3 regions of the Aneurinibacillus uraniidurans genome follow, and region 2 is predicted to be linked to each of the others. Evidence: riboswitches for the same ligand, from Rfam matches in the RefSeq annotation. Region 2 holds a riboswitch; each other region holds the start of a gene.
The links. A riboswitch is a leader RNA that binds a small molecule or an ion and turns the genes downstream of it on or off. The one in region 2 is predicted to bind cyclic di-GMP.
Positions count from the first base shown of each region.

Region 1 (6,406 bases), 530 kb from region 2:
AAAAGGTGATTACATGGCAACCAAACATGAACAAATCCTCCAGCACATCGAAGATCTCGAGGTTGGCAGTAAAATTTCTGTCCGACAGGTCGCAAAAGACCTCGAGGTCAGCGAAGGCACTGCCTATCGGGCGATTAAAGAGGCAGAAAATCAAGGACTTGTTAGTACGATTGAACGGGTAGGTACGGTACGAATTGAGAAGAAGAAAAAGCAGAATATTGAAAAGCTGACATTCGCTGAAGTTGTCAATATTATAGACGGACATGTGCTTGGTGGACGGGAAGGTCTACATAAAACGCTCTATAAATTTGTCATCGGTGCGATGAAGCTGGAAGCGATGATGCGGTATGTGGATGCCGGAAGCTTGCTGATTGTCGGGAATCGCTATCAGGCACATAAGCTGTCGCTTCAGCACGGTGCAGCAGTACTGATTACAGGTGGATTTGATACGAGTGATGAAGTGAAAAAACTGGCCGATGAGCTGCAGCTTCCGATTATATCGAGCAGCTACGACACGTTTACGGTAGCGACGCTGATTAACCGGGCGATTTATGACCGCCTGATCAAAAAAGAAATTATGCTGGTGGAAGACATTCTGATTCCATTAGAAGGGTCCTACTACTTAACGACGAAAAGCACAGTCGCAGACTGGCACAGGCTGGCTGCTTCCGTCGATCACGGTCGCTTCCCGGTTGTAGACGAGAATATGAAAGTACAGGGCGTTGTGACGACGAAAGACGTAATGGGTCATGAATATTTGACGACGATCGAGAAAGTGATGTCGAAAAACCCGATTACGGTTGTCTCGCGTGTCTCGGTTGCATCGGCCGCTCATACGATGGTATGGGAAGGAATCGAGATGCTGCCGGTTGTGGATAACCATCGTAAAATGCTCGGTGTTATCACGCGTCAGGATGTACTAAAGGCGCTGCAATATATTCAGAAGCAACCACAGATGGGTGAGACGTTCGCAGACTTGATTATGAATCGTTTCCAGGAAGAGAAAGGTGAGAATGGCGTTTATTTCAGGGGTGAGGTTACGCCGCAGATGACAAACCATCTTGGTAATATTTCGAGCGGGGTATTAACTACGCTTGTATCAGAGTGCGGAAGCCATGCATTGCGTCAATTTAAAAAAGGAGATATGGTACCGGAGAACATTACGGTTTATTTCTTGAAGCCGGTACAAATTGAAAGTGTACTAGAGATTCGTCCGCGTGTGCTGGAGATGAGTCGGAAGTTCGGAAAAGTGGAAGTGGAAGTGTATAATCAGGGAACGATGGTAAGCAAGGCGATGATGACAGCACAGGTAATTGAACGATAGGGTAGTTGTGATTATTTGTTATCTAATACCTATTATTTTGTGTTTTATTACCTAAAATTAAAAAAATAATAATTGAAAATTAATAGTTATGTAGTATTATTTACTTATGAAATTTGTATGTAATCAGTAATTGTTAAAATCACGACAATGGCAAAACTAGGGAAACCTAGTGACGCAAAGCTATAGGGGCTACGATTGTATGCTGTACGATTATGCCAGCCAGTTATCGAATGATTAGAAAATAAGCTGTGAATTAAGGATGTTTATTTTCCTTATACGAGCCTATGATTCCAATCATAGGCTCTTTGCGTTGTTAAAAAGAATGTTATAAATTTATGGGCTTATATTTAGGGAGGTAAAAAAATGAGGATGATCCATATATCCCAGTATCAAGAAAGCAAGATGAAACTAGCAAAGCCGATTTATGATGCTAAAGGCAGGGTTCTGTTAGCGGCAGAAAATCGGGTTCATCCTGTATATCTAGAGAGACTACGGCATATGGGAATTACGACATTAATTATTGAAGATGAAGAATCAAAAGGCATTACGCTTGAGGAAATGCTGGATATGCGTACGTGGATCGAAATGATTCAGGGATTGAAACAAATATTTGATAAAGTAGCATCAAATCAACTATTTCCAATCAGTGTCCTTCAGTCTATTGCCCGTAAGCTTGTTGCGGAAGTAAAGCAGCGGCGTGCTATTATGTTAACCCCTTCCACTAGCTTACCTGCGGAATTATCCCCGTATGCTCATGCTGTAAATGTTACCCTGATTTCTTTATTGATATCTAAAAAATTGTCCTATAATGATTTACAATTGCACGATTTAGCCATCGGATGTTTGCTCCATGATATCGGAAAGCTCCATTCAAAAGAAATTGAGCATACAGAAATAGGTTTTTCAATTTTGAGGAAAGTTCGTGAGATTAGTTTTCTTTCTGCTCATATTGCTTATCAGCATCATGAACGGATGGATGGAACTGGTTATCCGCGTGGCATTAAGGGAAGTGAGTTTTTGGAGATCGCCCAGGTTTGTGCTGTAGCTAACTTATTTGAAAACCTTATGTCTGTAGAGAACATGCCCCCGCATGAAGCGATTGAAATGATTATGACGCAAAATGGTGTTGGATATCTACCTTCTGTTATTGAAGCGTTTGTTAGAAGTGTTCCTCCATATACACCTGGCATGAAGGTCGCCTTGAATAATAATATGATCGCAATCGTTACGCGTATCGAATCTCACATACAGCGACCAGTAGTGCGAATCACCTCTAGCAACCAAGAGATTTCATTGGCTAGTAATTTAAATCTTATGGTGTCAAAAGTACTAACGAATGAGGGATTAAAAAAAGAATTACATATTTAAGATTACTGCATTAGTGAGAGGGAATGGGGAATGAAAATTGTTTTTTTTAAGATATACTGAGGAAGTCGAATCAGAGGAAATCATTGTCGATGATATTTCATTGTATCTTAATCATTTACGGAAAAAATGAATAGAATGAGAAAAAGCCCATAAAAAGATTGGGCTTATTTTTATGAAATTAAGAGGAGGTCGAATTTGTTATTTTATGGTGAAGGGTATGTGAATAAGAAACAAAGACCATGCCTTCAAATTCAGCATTACACTAAATAAGCATGGTCTTTGCCTTATATTTCATCTTTTTAGCATGATAACTACAGGAGGAGCCCCTTACTTATTCTTCAACTGTAACAGAAACTCTAGTTGTTTTTCCTGCATACGAAACAGTAATTGTAGCTGTTCCTTTTCCTATTGCTTTAATAACGCCATCTTTTACATCGGCAATCATGATGTTAGAGCTAGTCCATAAAGCTGGCTTTGTTACATTAGCGTCTAACCCATCACTGTAATAGGTAGCGATGGCTTTCACGTTCTTTGTTGCCCCTGTTTTTAAAGTAACTTTTACTACATCTGTTTTTAAATATTTAAGCGTGTCGACATCCATTGGAATGGAAATTGATCTTCCATTAAGCTTAGCGACTATCGACGTTTTTCCGGATCCTGTTGCTGATACTAAACCATTTGTTACATCCGCAACATTATATGAGCCCGATGCCCAATCTGCACTGGTTGTTACGTCACGCGTACTGCCATCAGAAAGCGTAGCTGTAAGTTTGATTTGAATAGTTTTCCCTGTTTTTGTTGAGATTGATCGTGTATCCGCTTCTAGTTTACTGATGACATTAATTTCAACCGGGATGGAGATTGTTTTACCACCGTATTTAGCTGTAACTTTAATACTTCCATTACCGATGGCTGTTACAAGTCCGTCTACCACTTGAGCGTTGCGTACATTACTTACTGACCACTCAGCTTCTTTGGTTACATCCTTTTTGGTACCCAGAGAATCAGTGGCTGTTAGCGTGATTTGTTTTGTTTCTCCCAGGCTTAGAATGACAAAAGGCACGTTCGTAGTAAGGGAACTAGCGAGATCAACTTGCACCGTAATTTTAACGGTTTTGCTGTTAAGGGATGCAGTAATTGTAGTTTCACCGGAAGCAACTGCGGTGATGCTTCCAGCATCGACTGTTGCTACTTTAGGATTGGAACTTGTCCAAGTTGCTTCCTTTGTAACATCTTTTGTGCTTCCGTCAGCATATTTAGCCGTTACGATAACGTTCTCGGAGCTGCCCTGCTTCATGAGTAGTTGCGTTTTAGAAGCTGTTAAGCCATCCATCACTCCTACGGATACTTGAATCGTGGCAGTTCGTGTACCATACTTAGCGGTAATGGTAGTAGCACCGGTACTAACCCCTGTAATGACACCATTCCGAACTTCAGCGATGGCGGAGGAAGCGGTGCTCCACTCAGCTTTACTCGTAATATCTTCTGCATGTCCATCAGGATAGCTGGACGTAAGCGTGATTGACTGAACACCACCGATTGGTAGACTCACGGTCTTTTTATCAGGCGTGATGACATTCGGAATGTCGACTTCTACTTTCACGGTAATGCTTTTCCCACCGTATTTGGCAGTAATAGTCGCTTGTCCTGCCTTTTTAGCAGTTACATTCCCTTTTGTGACATCTGCTATGGTTTCGTTATCAATGGACCACTCTGCCTGATCCGTAACAGTCTCTTGTGTGTTGTTCGTATAGATGGAACTAAGGTTTATCTTCGCTGTTTGTCCACTTTTTAAAGAAAGAAGCTCTTTGTCTGCTTCTAATTTCCTAGGAGTTTCGACATTAATCGTAGCCGATACAGTTTTTTCTCCATAGGTAGCGGTAATAATCGCTTCTCCTGTAGAAGTAGCAATAATTTTTCCTTTGTATACACTTACGATGTTGTCATTATTGGAAGACCATGTGGCCCGATCTGTAATGTCGTTCGTTGTTCCATCGGGATATGTTGCTGTTAGCTTTAATTCTTTTGTGTCATTTCTTTTCATAAAGATATTCTGCTCACTTAGATCGAGTTTAAGAGTGCGATCAACATCAACTTGAATGGTTACTGTTTTTGTGCCGTATTTGGCGGTGATGGTTGCCTTTCCTACGCCATAGCCCGTAATTGTTCCTTTTAATGCATCGGCTACGTTTGCTTTGTCGGTAGACCATTCAGCTTTTTCAGTAACATCTTCCTCTTTTCCGTCAGGATAGGTAGCAGTAAGTGTTACTTTCTTGGTTCCCTTTACTAGCAGGGAGACCTGAGTTGTGTTTACATCAATGCGCTTGGCAACGTCTACGCTAACCGGAATGAAAACGGTTTTACTTCCATAACTTGCTGTGATGGTAGCAGTTCCGGCAGAAACTCCTGTGATCAATCCGTTTACTACCATTACAGAGTTAGTATCGCTTTCCCAATCAGCTTTTTTGGTAACGTCTTCGCTTGTTCCATCTTGATAGATTGCTGTTAATTCAACCTGCGTGGAGCTTCCGGCACGCAAATCAAGCGATTGCTTTGTGCTGGTGAGTGCTTTTACTTTTTTGTTTACTTTTACATTGACGACAACGGTTTTCCCCATATAGGTAGCAGTAAGTACAGCAGTACCTTCTGACTTGGCTGAAACGACACCTGCATATACATCTGCGACAGCAGGTGTATTCGAAGTCCAGTCGGTTTTCACAGTTACATCTTCTGTTTTTCCACTTAAATAAATAGCGGTTGCGGTTAATGACTGTGTACTGTCAACATCCATTTTCAGGTCGTTCTTATTAAGAACGAGACGTGATATTTCATCCTGGGCGAAGGCGGTTACGCCTCCAAAACTAGTAGATCCCAGAATTACAATGAGGGACAATACAATCATCTGTACGGCTCTAAAAGCTCGCATTCCTTCAACTCCTCTTTCAAAAATAAAGTAACGAATGTTCCCATCATATTGATTATCGGAGTAAAGTTTTTAATGTTTAATGAATATCATACATAAAAGTAAATTTGTGTATTGTATTCATAAGTGTTGTTAAAAGAAAAAAGCCCATGAAAACATTGGGCTCATTCGCTAGATTTAAGAGAGAGAAATAATTTTGAGATGCTGAAGATTCCAGTACAGTTTCTTTTCATACGGGATTATTAATTCAAGCGTATGATCGCCTAGTTTATTGAGAAGTCCTACTTTGTTCTCTTCTTTTCCCATATCAAGCACGATCATTTTCCCTTCTAGCTTTTTTAATTGCTCCTTTAATGTTCGCGAGAGTGTAAGATCTGATTGCTTATTAGTAAAAAAGCCTTGATCAAGTGAATATGGAATTTTATCGGTAGGATATGGAATTAGCCATTTTAAGTGTTGCAGCGAAATGTACATTGTTTTATAAATCGGGGAGTAAAAAACGATATAATCAGAGAGAACGTTTTTAATATATCCGTGGATCGATTGGGTACCTGTAACGTAAACCTCGACAAATACTTCTCGTGCATTATTTAAAATACTGCGGTATGAGATTTGAGAATTGGTCTGTTCAAGAGTTTTTTCATCTGAGCCTACAGTTTGTATGTCATTTCTTTGACTTAGTTGAAACGATTGAACATGTACCATCGGAATATAAAGAAATTGTTGACCATTATACAGAATAATAATATCTCTACCATAATCGTTTAAAATCCCTGTATGAATTATTTTTC
Region 1 covers NZ_CP116902.1:3,122,804-3,129,209, reverse strand. Annotated here, with positions in the region: gene PO771_RS15630 (CBS domain-containing protein) at 14-1,324, shown strand; cyclic di-GMP riboswitch class I at 1,464-1,555, shown strand; gene PO771_RS15625 (HD-GYP domain-containing protein) at 1,688-2,692, shown strand; gene PO771_RS15620 (Ig-like domain-containing protein) at 3,024-5,618, opposite strand; gene PO771_RS15615 (DUF2642 domain-containing protein) at 5,793-6,406, opposite strand, start outside.
Region 1: it holds a riboswitch for cyclic di-GMP, as region 2 does, so the genes downstream of both, PO771_RS15625 (HD-GYP domain-containing protein) here and PO771_RS18320 (methyl-accepting chemotaxis protein) in region 2, are expected to answer to the same signal.

Region 2 (6,406 bases):
CTTAAAATCTGAGCCCCTTTCGATAAAGCCGCTTCCGTATGATATTTTTGATTCGGAAAAGCTAGCTGATGAAATCTCGCATCGCTTTGGCAAGAAGGGAGGGTTGCGACGATGAATTTGGCGAACCGTGTACCGATTGGGCAATATGTGCCGGGAAACTCGGTCTTACACCGCTGTGATCCACGCAGCAAGCTCATCGGTACGTGCCTGTTTCTTATCCTTGTTTTTCTGGCGAATAGCCCTCTTTCGATGATTGTAGCGGCGGTGGTTTGTCTGCTAGGGATTGGGATCGCTCGTGTGCCGATCTTGTATGTACTGCGTGGGCTGAAGCCGGCATTATGGATTATTGTAATTACCGCGCTGTTGCAGCTGTTTATGAATGAAGAAGGACGACTGCTATTTACGTGGAAGTTCCTCCAGATTCATGAACAGGGTGTGCGAGATGCAGTGCTTGTCTCGGTACGGATTATTTTGTTAATGATGGTTGCGTCGTTTCTTACGCTGACAACGTCTCCGATTCAGTTAACAGATGGATTAGAGAGTTTATTTTCCCCGCTGAAGCGTGTTGGGTTTCCGGCGCATGAGCTGGCGTTGATGATGTCGATCTCGCTCCGCTTTATTCCAACATTGATGGAGGAAACGGAGAAAATCGCCAAAGCGCAAATGTCGCGTGGAGCTTCATTTTCAAGCGGTTCGATTATTAAGCGTGTACTAAGCACATTGCCTATTATTGTACCGCTGTTTGTACAGTCATTTCGGCGGGCGGAGGAGCTGGCGTTTGCGATGGAAGCACGCGGTTATCGTGGCGGCGTAGGCCGGACGAAATACCGGCAGCTTCGCTATGGAGCAGTAGATGTTGGATTTGGAGTTGTGATTGCGATTGTGGCTGTCGTGATTATTGTATTTCGCACATAAGGGGAAGCAGGATGCAGGAACGTAAGATTAAACTTGTATTTTCATATCGAGGTACGGCGTACCATGGCTTTCAGCGCCAGCGGGTGCTGCCGAGCGTACAGGAAGAGATGGAGAAGGTACTCAAACGTCTTGTTGGACATGAAGCACCGCTTGCGGTATCCGGGCGAACGGATGCAGGTGTACATGCCCGGTATCAGACCGCTCATTTTATTACGACAAGTAATATACCAGGTGAGCGGTTTGTGCAGGCGATGAACACGTTTTTGCCAGAGGATATTGTGGTGCTAGAGTCGAAAGAGATGCCGTTTGATTTCCATGCGCGGTATGATGTGGTGGAGAAAACGTATCGTTATCGCATTCTGAATCAGCGCCAGGCTGATCCGTTTTTGCTGGATCGGGCGTATTGGGTGCGGGTACCGCTGCAGATTGAGCAGATGCGTGCGGCGGCGGAGCACTTTATTGGTACGCATGATTTTACATCATTTTGTTCGGTACGGACGCATGTCGATAGCAAGGTGCGAACCATCTATGAGATACGGATCGATGTAGAGGAGCGTGAGCCATACGTGAAGGGACAGGGACAAGATATATGGCTGACGTTCCGCGGCAGTGGATTCCTATATAATATGGTGCGGATGCTGACAGGAGCGCTGCTTGAGGTCGGGAAGGGCCGCTGGACACCGGAGTATGTGAAAGAGATGCTAGCGTCTAAAAGTCCGTCTGTTCGCAAGGTGAATGTTCCACCGCAGGGACTGTATTTGTGGGATGTAAAGTATAAAGAGTAAGGGAAAAGAAGATATGGTGCAAATATTGCACTTCCAAGGGAATGAAGTACATTTCTTTGGTACTATATAAACGTTGAATATAAAAATTGTTGTGCATCGACAATGGCAAACTCATTGAAAGGTGAGGACGCAAAGCCACGGGTCTACGGTTTTTTGTAAACTATGATAGCCGGGTTACCGAAAGCCTTATTTTATTTCAGGGCTATTTCTTGCGATGCGAGAAATAGCCCTTTTTTAAAGAAAAATAGAGATAGCAAGAGAGAATCATGTAGGAGAGAAGCACATACAAGGAGGAAATACTTATGAGCACACAAGCAGTAGAGATAGGCAGGGAACTGGAGTATGCGGTTGAAGCAGGAAAGCACATATATGAACTTTTTAATCGGGTCAGTACAGTGCTTGTTGTAAATCGGGAACTGGAGGTTTTAGGATACCTGGAGGGTGATATTCATCTGAAGCTTAAAGTAGGAGATAAAATCCCACCAAATGTTTTGTCTGCTCAAGTAATGAACGCGAAAAAAAGAATGTCACAGATGGTAACAAAGGCAGAGTCATCTTTTCAAGTTGCTTATCAGGGACTAGCGATTCCTGTCATGGACTCTTACGGTAAGATTGTCGGTTGTCTGGCCATTACGTCTCCTTTAACCAAACAACAGGCGCTCATCGATATGGCTTCTAATCTGATTGAGACCTCGTTAAGTACAACGAAAGCGAGTGAAGAAATCGCAACGGGAGCTTCCGGGCTAGCGGATGCGGTACGTGATTTGAACACGGTTTCCGGGGAAGCAAAGGCTGAAATCATGATGATCGGGGATGTACTTAAGTTAATTAAGCGTATTGCTGATCAGACAAACTTGTTATCATTAAATGCTGCGATTGAGGCAGCGCGGGCGGGAGACGCCGGTAGAGGATTTGCTGTGGTGGCGGACGAAGTGCGAAAATTAGCCCAGGATACGAAGGGTAGTTTGGACGATATTTCCAATAAAATGAATCAAATTTTACATTCAGTTGAAAAGATGACAGAAGGTATCTTTAAAATCGATGCTCACGCCCAACAGCAAGCGGCTGCTACAGAAGAGATTAGTGCCTCGATGATTGTATTAGAGGAAAATGCGAAAAAAATAGAAGAGTTATCTAACTCCCTATCCATATAGAAGTATAGAGGCTGTTCCGAAGCTGTTTTTGGAACAGCCTCTTTTTTGATAAATAGAGGTAATTTCATAAAAGATGCACAGCCTGCCACTATACACAGGCTGTGTCCTAAAGTTCTCTCGTATTCTCCTCATGATATACTACAGAAGAGACTCTTTCCCCATTTGGATGATTGGCATCGTAATGGAGATTGTGTATCCTTTTCCCGATTGTGATGAAAGGGTGACGTCCCCCTTCAGTTGTCGAGCGCGTTTTTGCATCATGGTCAGTCCGAAGCCACATGTGATGGCAGATGAGCCTACGCCGTTGTCCTTGAGTACGAAGTGCAGGGCTGTATTCCGCCGTTCCAAGAGGAAAATAAAGTGGGTGCTTTGCCCATGACGAATTCCATTTGTCAGACCTTCTTGCAGCGCATGATAGATAAATTTTTTTTGTGCCTTAGTAAGAGAAGGCAGAGGAGAGATTGAAGCATCGATTGTCACTCCTGTATACTTTATCGTTTCGGCGATGAGATGGTGCAGTGCATCTGGAAAGATAAAAGATTGTTCATCTTCGTGTTCAATTCGGATCGCGCGCCTGATTTCATTCAATCCGTTTCGCACGAGATCTTGTGATAGTTCGAACTTCTCTAATGCCCGTGATAAATCTTTCTCAACAAGTCGTTTGCCCGCTTCGATTTGCACAATGGTTGTGGTCAGTGTATGTCCGACAATATCGTGAATATCTCCGGCGATGCGATTTCGCTCTTCGAGTGCTGACATTTCCGCCCTTGCTTTAGCGGTCTCGCGTATGGAATGCTCCAGTGATTTCGTTCGTTCCTGTACACGTTGTTCGAGCGTATTGTTCAGATCTTTTAATTCATCAGATAGTTGTTCTACATCACGGTAGTTACGTGCATACCCGACCGATAAATTTGTAAATTGGACGAGTGTAAATACAAATAAACCAAACGATGTGAAATTTCCATATCGGATGATCTGGTTGTAGTACAGAATATCGCCAATCGCCGTAATCAAAAAGAAATTTGCCGCGAGACAGTTAGTGATACTGAAAGCCCGCTTGCGGACGACGGTAAGAATAAGGGCATACATGATGTATGAAATCACAATAAGCATAACGAGATAATATGCGGTGATAAGTTGAGTATAGATGATCGCTGGAGTGACAGCTGTCACGAATACAAAACACAAGCTGATCACCTGGACGATACGAACGAATTTTTGGTTTATGTCTTGTGGATATAAAGACTGAATGAGCATCAGGAAAGTTGGAAGCCCAATGAAGATGGCCTCGTATTCGAATTTAAGTGCGAGTTCCCAGTTGAAGTTCGGGAACATTTGAATCAAAGAGATGTTATCCTGTAAGGCAGCCCGGACGCTGATGAGAAAACAGAATATCCCAAAATATAAGGAATATACATCTCGGCGGCGAGGAATATAGATGGCGAGATGGTAAAGCCCGAACACAAGAAAGGTTGCGATGAAGAAGCTTTGCTTAATGATGGTACCCTCTTTCCAATTCGCAAGCTGTTGGGCGTCGCCAAGCTGGATTTCTTTCCATATTCCTCCGTTTTTATGCATGAAATTTGAAATTTGTAATACGATATGCAGCGTGTCCGTTTCTGGCTGTAAATAGACTAAGCGCGGCAGATACTGAGGCTTCATTGTCTCTTTCGTCGTTCCGACAATACCATTCGTCGACAGCTGTTTTCCATTTACAATCAGTCTGTATGCGGTAGAAGCGATTGGCATGTAGATGGCCTGTAACCGATTTTTTTCGCGTGGGTTCAGTCGTACTGTCAGCATGAAGGTTGCATATCCTTCTGCGGGAAGCTTGGTTCCGTTCCATTCATATCCATTCCATACGTGCGGCAAGGTTAAAAAATGACGGGAAGCTGTAGGGGATGGAGGAGATTCACGTAGTTCCTGCCAATAGAACGCCCACTCTCCATTCAGTTTTACAGCTCCATCCTGTGCAAAATTCCATGCTTGTAGATCGAGGACTCCTTTGGAAGCGGTAGGCTGGTTAGATTGAGAGACAGGAGTACATCCTGTCAGGAGAACAAAAACCATACAGAGTAAAATCATAATAGTAAAGAGGTATACACGCTTCATACTAAGTCCTCTTTCTGAATTTTATAATGATTAATTTTATCACGTACTATTTTATCGAAAAGTATTCTCTTTTTTTATCCTAAATTTTTAATTGGACAACAGAAAAATCCTTGAAAGAAAGACGAATCTTCTTGTTTAAGTATTGGTATTTATTGTAAAATAAAAAACAATGTAAGGAAGGGGAGGACATATATGTTGTTTAAAGAAGCAGAAAAACAGCTTCAGCGCTATTATGGATATGCTTCCTTTCGCAATGGACAAGCAGAAATTGTAAATAGCCTACTTGGTGGACAAGACACGCTCGGCATTATGCCGACAGGCGGCGGGAAATCTGTCTGCTACCAGATCCCGGCGCTTCTCTTTCCAGGACTAACACTCGTCGTTTCTCCGCTCATTGCTCTAATGAAAGACCAGGTAGATGCACTGGCCAGCATGGGGATTCCAGCCAGTTTCATTAACAGCTCCCTGACCGGGTCGGAAGTGAGCGAGCGCATGCGGGCAGCGCGGCAGGGGAGGTATAAGCTGTTATACATCGCTCCGGAGCGGCTGGAAGCACCGGGATTCCGTGCGATGCTTCTGGACATGCCTGTTTCGTTTCTTGCTATTGATGAAGCCCACTGTATCTCACAGTGGGGACATGATTTCCGTCCGAGTTATCGCGCGATTGCAGACTGGGTCGCAGAGATGCCTCAGCGTCCTCTGATCGGTGCATTTACGGCGACAGCAACGCCTGAAGTACGGGAAGACATCATCCGCTTGCTTACGCTGCGCAATCCGAACGTATACATTTCCGGCTTTGACCGGGATAATCTTACCTTTCTTGTGCGTAAAGGGGAGAACAAGCAAGATTTTATTCTTTCCTATCTAAAAGAGCACGTTGGAAAGTCCGGTATTATTTATGCGGCCACGCGCAAAGAAGTAGACAGTCTGTACGCTCTGCTAGCTCGGAAAGGAATTACAGCCGGACGCTATCACGCTGGATTGTCCGATACGGAGCGCAGCGAGATGCAGGAGCGTTTTTTGCATGATGACCTTGAAGTGATGGTAGCAAGCAATGCGTTTGGAATGGGGATTAACAAATCGAATGTGCGCTACGTTATCCACCACAATATGCCAAAAAATATCGAAGCCTACTATCAGGAAGCAGGTCGGGCTGGCCGGGACGGAGAACCGGGAGAGTGTGTGCTTCTGTTTGGTGCACAGGATGTCCAAACGCAGCGCTTTTTTATTGAACAGAGCGAATTGCCAGCAGAACGGAAAGAGAACGAATATCGCAAGCTGCAGGCGATGGTTGATTACTGTCATACGACACAGTGTCTACGCCAGCATCTGCTGCAGTATTTTGGTGAAGCGGCCCCGTCTGCATGCAGGGCGTGCAGCAGCTGTACAGATGAAGCAGACGTTGTGGATAGTACGGTAGAAGCACAGAAGATTTTCTCC
Region 2 covers NZ_CP116902.1:3,653,176-3,659,581, reverse strand. Annotated here, with positions in the region: gene PO771_RS18335 (energy-coupling factor transporter ATPase) at 1-115, shown strand, start outside; gene PO771_RS18330 (energy-coupling factor transporter transmembrane component T family protein) at 118-915, shown strand; gene truA (tRNA pseudouridine(38-40) synthase TruA) at 927-1,700, shown strand; cyclic di-GMP riboswitch class I at 1,795-1,882, shown strand; gene PO771_RS18320 (methyl-accepting chemotaxis protein) at 2,003-2,854, shown strand; gene PO771_RS18315 (sensor histidine kinase) at 2,993-4,966, opposite strand; gene recQ (DNA helicase RecQ) at 5,162-6,406, shown strand, end outside.

Region 3 (6,406 bases), 1.2 Mb from region 2:
AGGAGATAAAGAAACAGTACCAAGCGTACATAACCACAAGTGAGCATATGATCTCAACATATAATCATGGAGATAAAACGCAAGCAGCCCAGATCCATTTTCAAGAAGAGCGATCCATTCGTAAAGAAGGACTTGATCCGGCCGTCGACAATCTAGTTAAAGCCACTGAAAAGCAAACACAAGAACATCTTCTAACATTACAAACAATCGAATCTAATCAAAGAATTCTACTTGGAAGTGTGATCAGTGTATTAGTCGTATCCGGATTGATTATCGGATTTGTCATCTTACGCTCTATCATTCAACCATTATACGTGTTACGGGATCGATTAAGTGAGATTGCAGAAGGTGGGGCTGATTTATCTCAACGTATCGTCTTAAATAGACGAGATGAACTTGGAGATGTCGCTGCATCTTTTAATAAAATGGTGAGCAATCTTCAACATTTAATTCAACAGTTTGAACAGAACGCCAATCTTGTAGCTTCCACTTCGCAGGAAGTCGCAGCTAGCGTGGAACAAACAAATCAAGCTACCGAACAAATTACACTTGCCGTACAGGAAATCGCCACTGGCCTTGACCGACAAGTGGAAAACGCGGACCAGGCAGTAAAAACAGTATCCGGCATTTCTCAAGCAATAGAAGAAGCAACACATTCAATCGAAACCGTAGCCGAGATTACCCTATCGGCTGAAGAAAAATCGAGCAGCGGCACAAATCTGGTACAACAAACTCTTACACAGTTACATCAAATGCAACAGAGTGTACAAGCTACTGCAGGAGTTATAAATGGATTAGGGGAAAAAGCAGAAGAAATCACCACAATTATTGGCATCATGAGTGAAATTGCTGCACAGACAAACCTACTTGCTCTCAACGCAGCGATTGAAGCAGCTAGAGCAGGCGAACACGGCAAAGGGTTTTCTGTCGTTGCTGATGAAGTCCGAAAACTAGCGGAGCAATCCAGTACGGCAGCTGACCAAATTCAGTCTGTTATTCATGGCATTCAAAACGAAACGAAACACGCCATTGCCTCCATGCACACAGGTACGAGGGCCGTTGAAACCGGCTTGCATATGGCAGAACAAACCGGTTCCGCCTTCCATAGTATTGCTGATACAATCAACAAAATTAAATCATGTACGAATGATGTTGTTGTATTAATGACTCAGGTTAGCGAATACTCGCAGACAATGTTACCTCAGATTACGGAGATCTCACATTTGTCTGAAGAAAGTTCTGGTATGAATCAACAAGTTGTCGCCGCTACGGAAGAGCAAACTGCTTCCATGGAGGAAATAACCGCCTCAGTTAGTCAACTTCATCACATGTCACAAGAATTACATCGACTTACACACCAATTCAAATTTTAATCTACAGACGAAGCCCTTCTATTGTGAAGGGCTTCGTCTGTGTACTCTTCTTTTATCTACTTTTAAGTATTTATTAAGATTACGATAGTAATATTCAAAACAGGCAAGATTTCTGGTAACATCGGACTAGTAAAACATTACTATAGGTTCTGAAAAAGGCAAACTTATTGAAAAATAAGGACGCAAAGCCATGGGTCTAAAGTTTGTATAAACTATGACAGCCGGTTGCCGAAGTCACATATTCGTAATGATTCTTTTAGCCAAAGAATAAATCCAACTTTTTATATTTTTTAACTTGAGATTTATTCGTACATGACCCAAAAGAATCGGATGACTAGGCTATTCCCAAAATGGATAGTCTTTTTCTTTTCCTAGAATCAAAAAGGGGAGAATTATCGTGAGAGATTTAAAAATTCGGACACGCGTATTAATTGGTTTTTCCGCAACACTACTTCTGTTACTTATGGTTTCATTTATCGGGTATCACGGTTCTGTTCAAACGAAAGAAAAATATGATGATTTAATTAATCGAGCCATGCCAGCTGCCGTTGAAGTACAAAATATGAATTATAATTTGGCAGTAATCGCATCAAGTTTACGTGGGTATGTTGCGTATGGTGATGATACATACTTAAATACGTTACAGAAATCAAAAGAACAATTTCATAAAAACATAGAAAACTTATTAGCCATGACCCAAGTCGAAGAAAATCAACGGTTAATCAAAGAAATCATCGCAGCTAGCGGCGAATATGAGAAAATAGTTGATCTTTCCATTGATGCGGGAAAGAACAGAGATATCGCAAAAGCCAAAAATCTATCCTTGCAAGGTAGGGTTTATTTACAAACAGCGCAAGAAAAGTCCACACAATTAAAAAGCAATATTGATACAGTTGTTCGTGATACACAGCAAGCCACTTCTGAGAAGAGCGCTCGAACCAATTTATTAACCTTAATTTTTTCTACCATCGCATTATTAATAGGCATTATTCTTTCTATCATTATCTTCCGTTCAATCGTACGCTTAACAAAAGAACTCATTACATTCACTGAACATGTGGCAGCTAGCTCGCAGCAAATTTCAGCAAGTACTGAAGAAATTGCCCATGGAAGTCAGCAGCAAGCCGCTTCAGCTAGTCATTCATCGGAACTTGTAAAAGAAATGACGAATGTGATCCAATCGGTAGCTAAAAATACAGAGCAAGCCTCTATTTTTTCCGAGAAGGCTGTAGAACTATCCATCGATGGGAACGGCGTGATTCAAGAAGCCGTAACAGGAATGAGAGATGTTAGACAAAAAATGGATAAACTCGAGAAAGAATCCCAGCAAATTCAAGAGATTATTAAGGTGATTAGTCAGATTGCTGATCAAACAAATCTGTTAGCACTTAATGCGGCGATTGAAGCTGCACATGCGGGGGAAGCAGGCAATGGATTCGCCGTTGTTGCAGGCGAAGTTCGAAAACTTGCGGAAAGAAGTCGACAAGAGACGAAAGAAATTTCAACACTAACCCTATTGATACAGCAAGGGATAGAAGATGCTGTTTTAAGTGCGAAAATAGGCGATGAAGAAGCGCAAAATGCAGGCAAATCGTTTGAACAAATTAAAACAATTGTGCAAGAATTATCCGGTCGTGTGTCGGAGATTGCAGCGGCTACTGAGGAACAGGCAGCTCAATCATCAGAAGTGCTAGGTGCAGTTGAAAACATCGCCGCCGTTACACAACAAACAGCAGCTGGCACAGAAGAAACCGCTGCTGCTGTCGTTGAGATGGCGAACATGTCAGAAAAATTGTCTCATCTTATTACTAAATTATAGTCGGTCAGGGGCAGGCATGAGAGAATTCCGTGCTTGCTCATATTCTTTTCGCAGCTCGGCCACAACATCAGCAATCGGCGCGATCTGCTTGATCGCGCCTACTCCTTGTCCGGCGGACCAAATATGTTTCCACGCCTTCGCTTCCGTTTCAGCTGCTTGTGAGAAAGAGAAATCCATCGATTCTTTCTTTTGTAAATGATTCGGGTCAAGTCCTGCATTGCGAATGCTTGGCACGAGATAATTAGCGTGTACGCCACTAAATGCATCCGTATAAATCAAATCTTCCGCACCAGATTCCAGCAGCATGTGCTGATACGCTTCACTAGCAAAGCTTTCAGACGTAGCAATAAAGCGCGTTCCCATATATACCATATCCGCACCAAGTACTTCCATCGCCAAAATATCCTGTCCACGGGATATACAACCGGCTACAATCGTTATTCCGTCCCAGAATTCTTTGACCGCTCCAAGAAAAGCAACTGGATTCAGTGTTCCCGCATGTCCACCAGCTCCGTTGCACACGAGAATTAATCCATCAATTCCTGTCGTAGCCGCTTTTTTGGCATGAGTCAGATTGATCACATCGGAGAAAACCAGCCCTCCATATTCATGTACGACATCTACAACGGATTGAGGATTTCCTAACGATGTAATCACAATCGGCGGCTTGTACTTCTTAATTAATTCCAGATCGGCTTCATACCGCTGATTCGTCCGATGTACGATAAGATTTACCGCCCAGGGAGCCACCTGCTGTGCTGTATTCTCATCCTCCACCTGCGCTAACCCTTGTGTAATTTGTTCCATCCATTGTTCCAAACTATCTGTCGTACGGGCATTCAGGAGCGGAAATGAGCTAATAATTCCCGCCTTACACCCCGCAATAATCATTTCCGGACTTGAAACCAAAAACATCGGGGCCATTATAACAGGTAATACGAGTTGCTCCTTTAGCTGCACGGATCGTTGTTTTGACACTTGGTTCATCCCCTTACCATTTTCTTTTTACCATCGCCTGCTCATTCTTTTCTGCTCTCATTCTGGTATATCCTGCTTTAAGAGAGAGGAACAAGCAACCTTAACCCACTTAACTGAAAAAAGCGCCTGCAACAACTCAGGCGCTTTCTCCGTCATTAGAATAAACGGCGGCGACCGCAACGGACGATAATACGGCGTCCGTTACACAAAAATCGAACAGATTGACCTGGATGTAAAACCACAACTCGTGTACGTCGGACTCGTGTACGTCGACGAGGATCCATATGCTTCCCCCCTCTCTCCTTCTTCCTTATCGTATGCCTGTTCATGTAATAAGGAGAGAGACATCTGCACAATACGATGAGAAAAGGCGAATACCTTCGCTTCACTTATTTTTGCAGAAAAATGAGAGAGCTTCTCTTGCAATCTTTCTTTTATGAAGTATCATTGAAATATATTGCTTCCTCTATCCTACAATCGAGGAAAATTGAACGAACTTATAAAGAGAGAATCAAGGGGGAAAGGTTATGAAACGGAACACCTGCCTGGCAGCAGCTCTACTGCTTACCGGCCTCGGGACAACATTCTCTGCCATTCCGGCCGAGGCGGCTGCCACAGGAAGTATGCCTTTAACCATACAGCCTGCAAACAAAAGTCAGCTTACACCTGCCGTCCAGAAAACACTGGATCGGCTATTTACAATGGAGCCAAATTTAAAAAAGCTGCATATTAAAAACTGCTCTACATCTGATCGGACTGGTATTACAACCATTCGTATGCTCGAAGGCGAGGATCCAACACCCTTATCGAGTGCCTATATCGATATCCGTAGTAAGACAGGCGAACTACGAAGCTTTTCTTTCCAATTCCATGATCGAAGCTCGTCTTTAGAACCTTCCGCTTCCTTCGCCAAAGAACAAGCACAGAAGTTTCTATTTAATTGGTTCGGCTCAAAACAACTGTCCCAATTCGGAACCCCTGTCTCAAATGGTCGAGGCTCCTCATCTATTCAATACCCGAATGGGACTAAATTGACATGGGCACACCGGACTGTCGAATTCCCGCTGCTCATTAATGGAATTCCAACGTCTACGGGCGGCGTTGGACCGCGTATGGATATCGATGCTACTGGGCACGTTGTACGCTTTGAATACAATCCGCCATCCCTTTCACAGGCTGTGTTGCCTGATCCAAAGGATGCACTAAAAACGGATACGTTAAAAAAGCATCTGTTCACGCCAGAACGTGTGTCCCTTTCCTATGTGGAACAGCAGCCTTCCTATACGCAAGGAAAGAATCAGATGAAAACGATTCAACCCGTGCTTCGCTACGATATGAATCTCCCGGTTGCAGTAAACGCGTTCACTGGCAAACCAGTTGACCTTGTAACAGGTGACGTACAAGGCGAAGCAGAAAATCGCTTTGAGCCATGGAAAAAAATTTCTATTGCGCCAACAAAACAAAAACTGCACGCTTCCTCTCAGGAAGAAGCAGCCCATGTCCTCCTCAACGTATGCGGAGTAGACGTAAGCGGATGGAAAGTAGATGAGCAAGAGCAGCAGATCGTTCATCCTCAATATGTCAATACGGCAATAGCTTATACGTGGTGGAACGATGATACGAATGCCGCTGCTAATGTTATGATCGATAAAGCAACTAAACAAATTCTACATGTAGATGTAACGAAAACAGGCCAGGAAAATCATATTGTCACAAAAGAAGAAGCGTTCGAGAAAGCGACTCAATTTATCCAAACTTATGTGCCTACTACTGCTGATTCCATGCAAGTCTATTATTTTCATTCCAGTGAAAAGGAGCCTCTCCCGTTCTGGGCAGACAAAACGAAAATCCAGTCTTTCGTACAAGAAAACAGGATGGAAGAATATGAGTTCCGCTTTACTGAGCAGAAAGACGGAATTCCGATACGTGACCGCTCCAGCTTTGTTATCGTAAATACAGCAGGCGAAATTACCAGCTTTTCTTTATCACCTGAACGTCCTGCTCCTAGCCTGCCGCCTGCATCTTCTCTCGCATCTCGCGCTGATGTAGCCCGTACGTTTTCTCAGAACACAAAGCTTACATTAGAGTACATGTGGCCTGATTATTTCGGGCAGCGGGCCCCGTCTCCAGTTCTGATCTACCGCATCACTGGACCGGTTCCAGGCGATTTCTATGTGGATGCCCGAACCGGCACCTATATGACGATTCCCTTCGAATCCGACAATTAACACAACAC
Region 3 covers NZ_CP116902.1:985,942-992,347, reverse strand. Annotated here, with positions in the region: gene PO771_RS04920 (methyl-accepting chemotaxis protein) at 1-1,373, shown strand, start outside; cyclic di-GMP riboswitch class I at 1,521-1,606, shown strand; gene PO771_RS04915 (HAMP domain-containing methyl-accepting chemotaxis protein) at 1,771-3,192, shown strand; gene PO771_RS04910 (NAD(P)H-dependent flavin oxidoreductase) at 3,187-4,170, opposite strand; gene PO771_RS04905 (hypothetical protein) at 4,326-4,454, opposite strand; gene PO771_RS04900 (YcdB/YcdC domain-containing protein) at 4,698-6,398, shown strand.
Region 3: it holds a riboswitch for cyclic di-GMP, as region 2 does, so the genes downstream of both, PO771_RS04915 (HAMP domain-containing methyl-accepting chemotaxis protein) here and PO771_RS18320 (methyl-accepting chemotaxis protein) in region 2, are expected to answer to the same signal.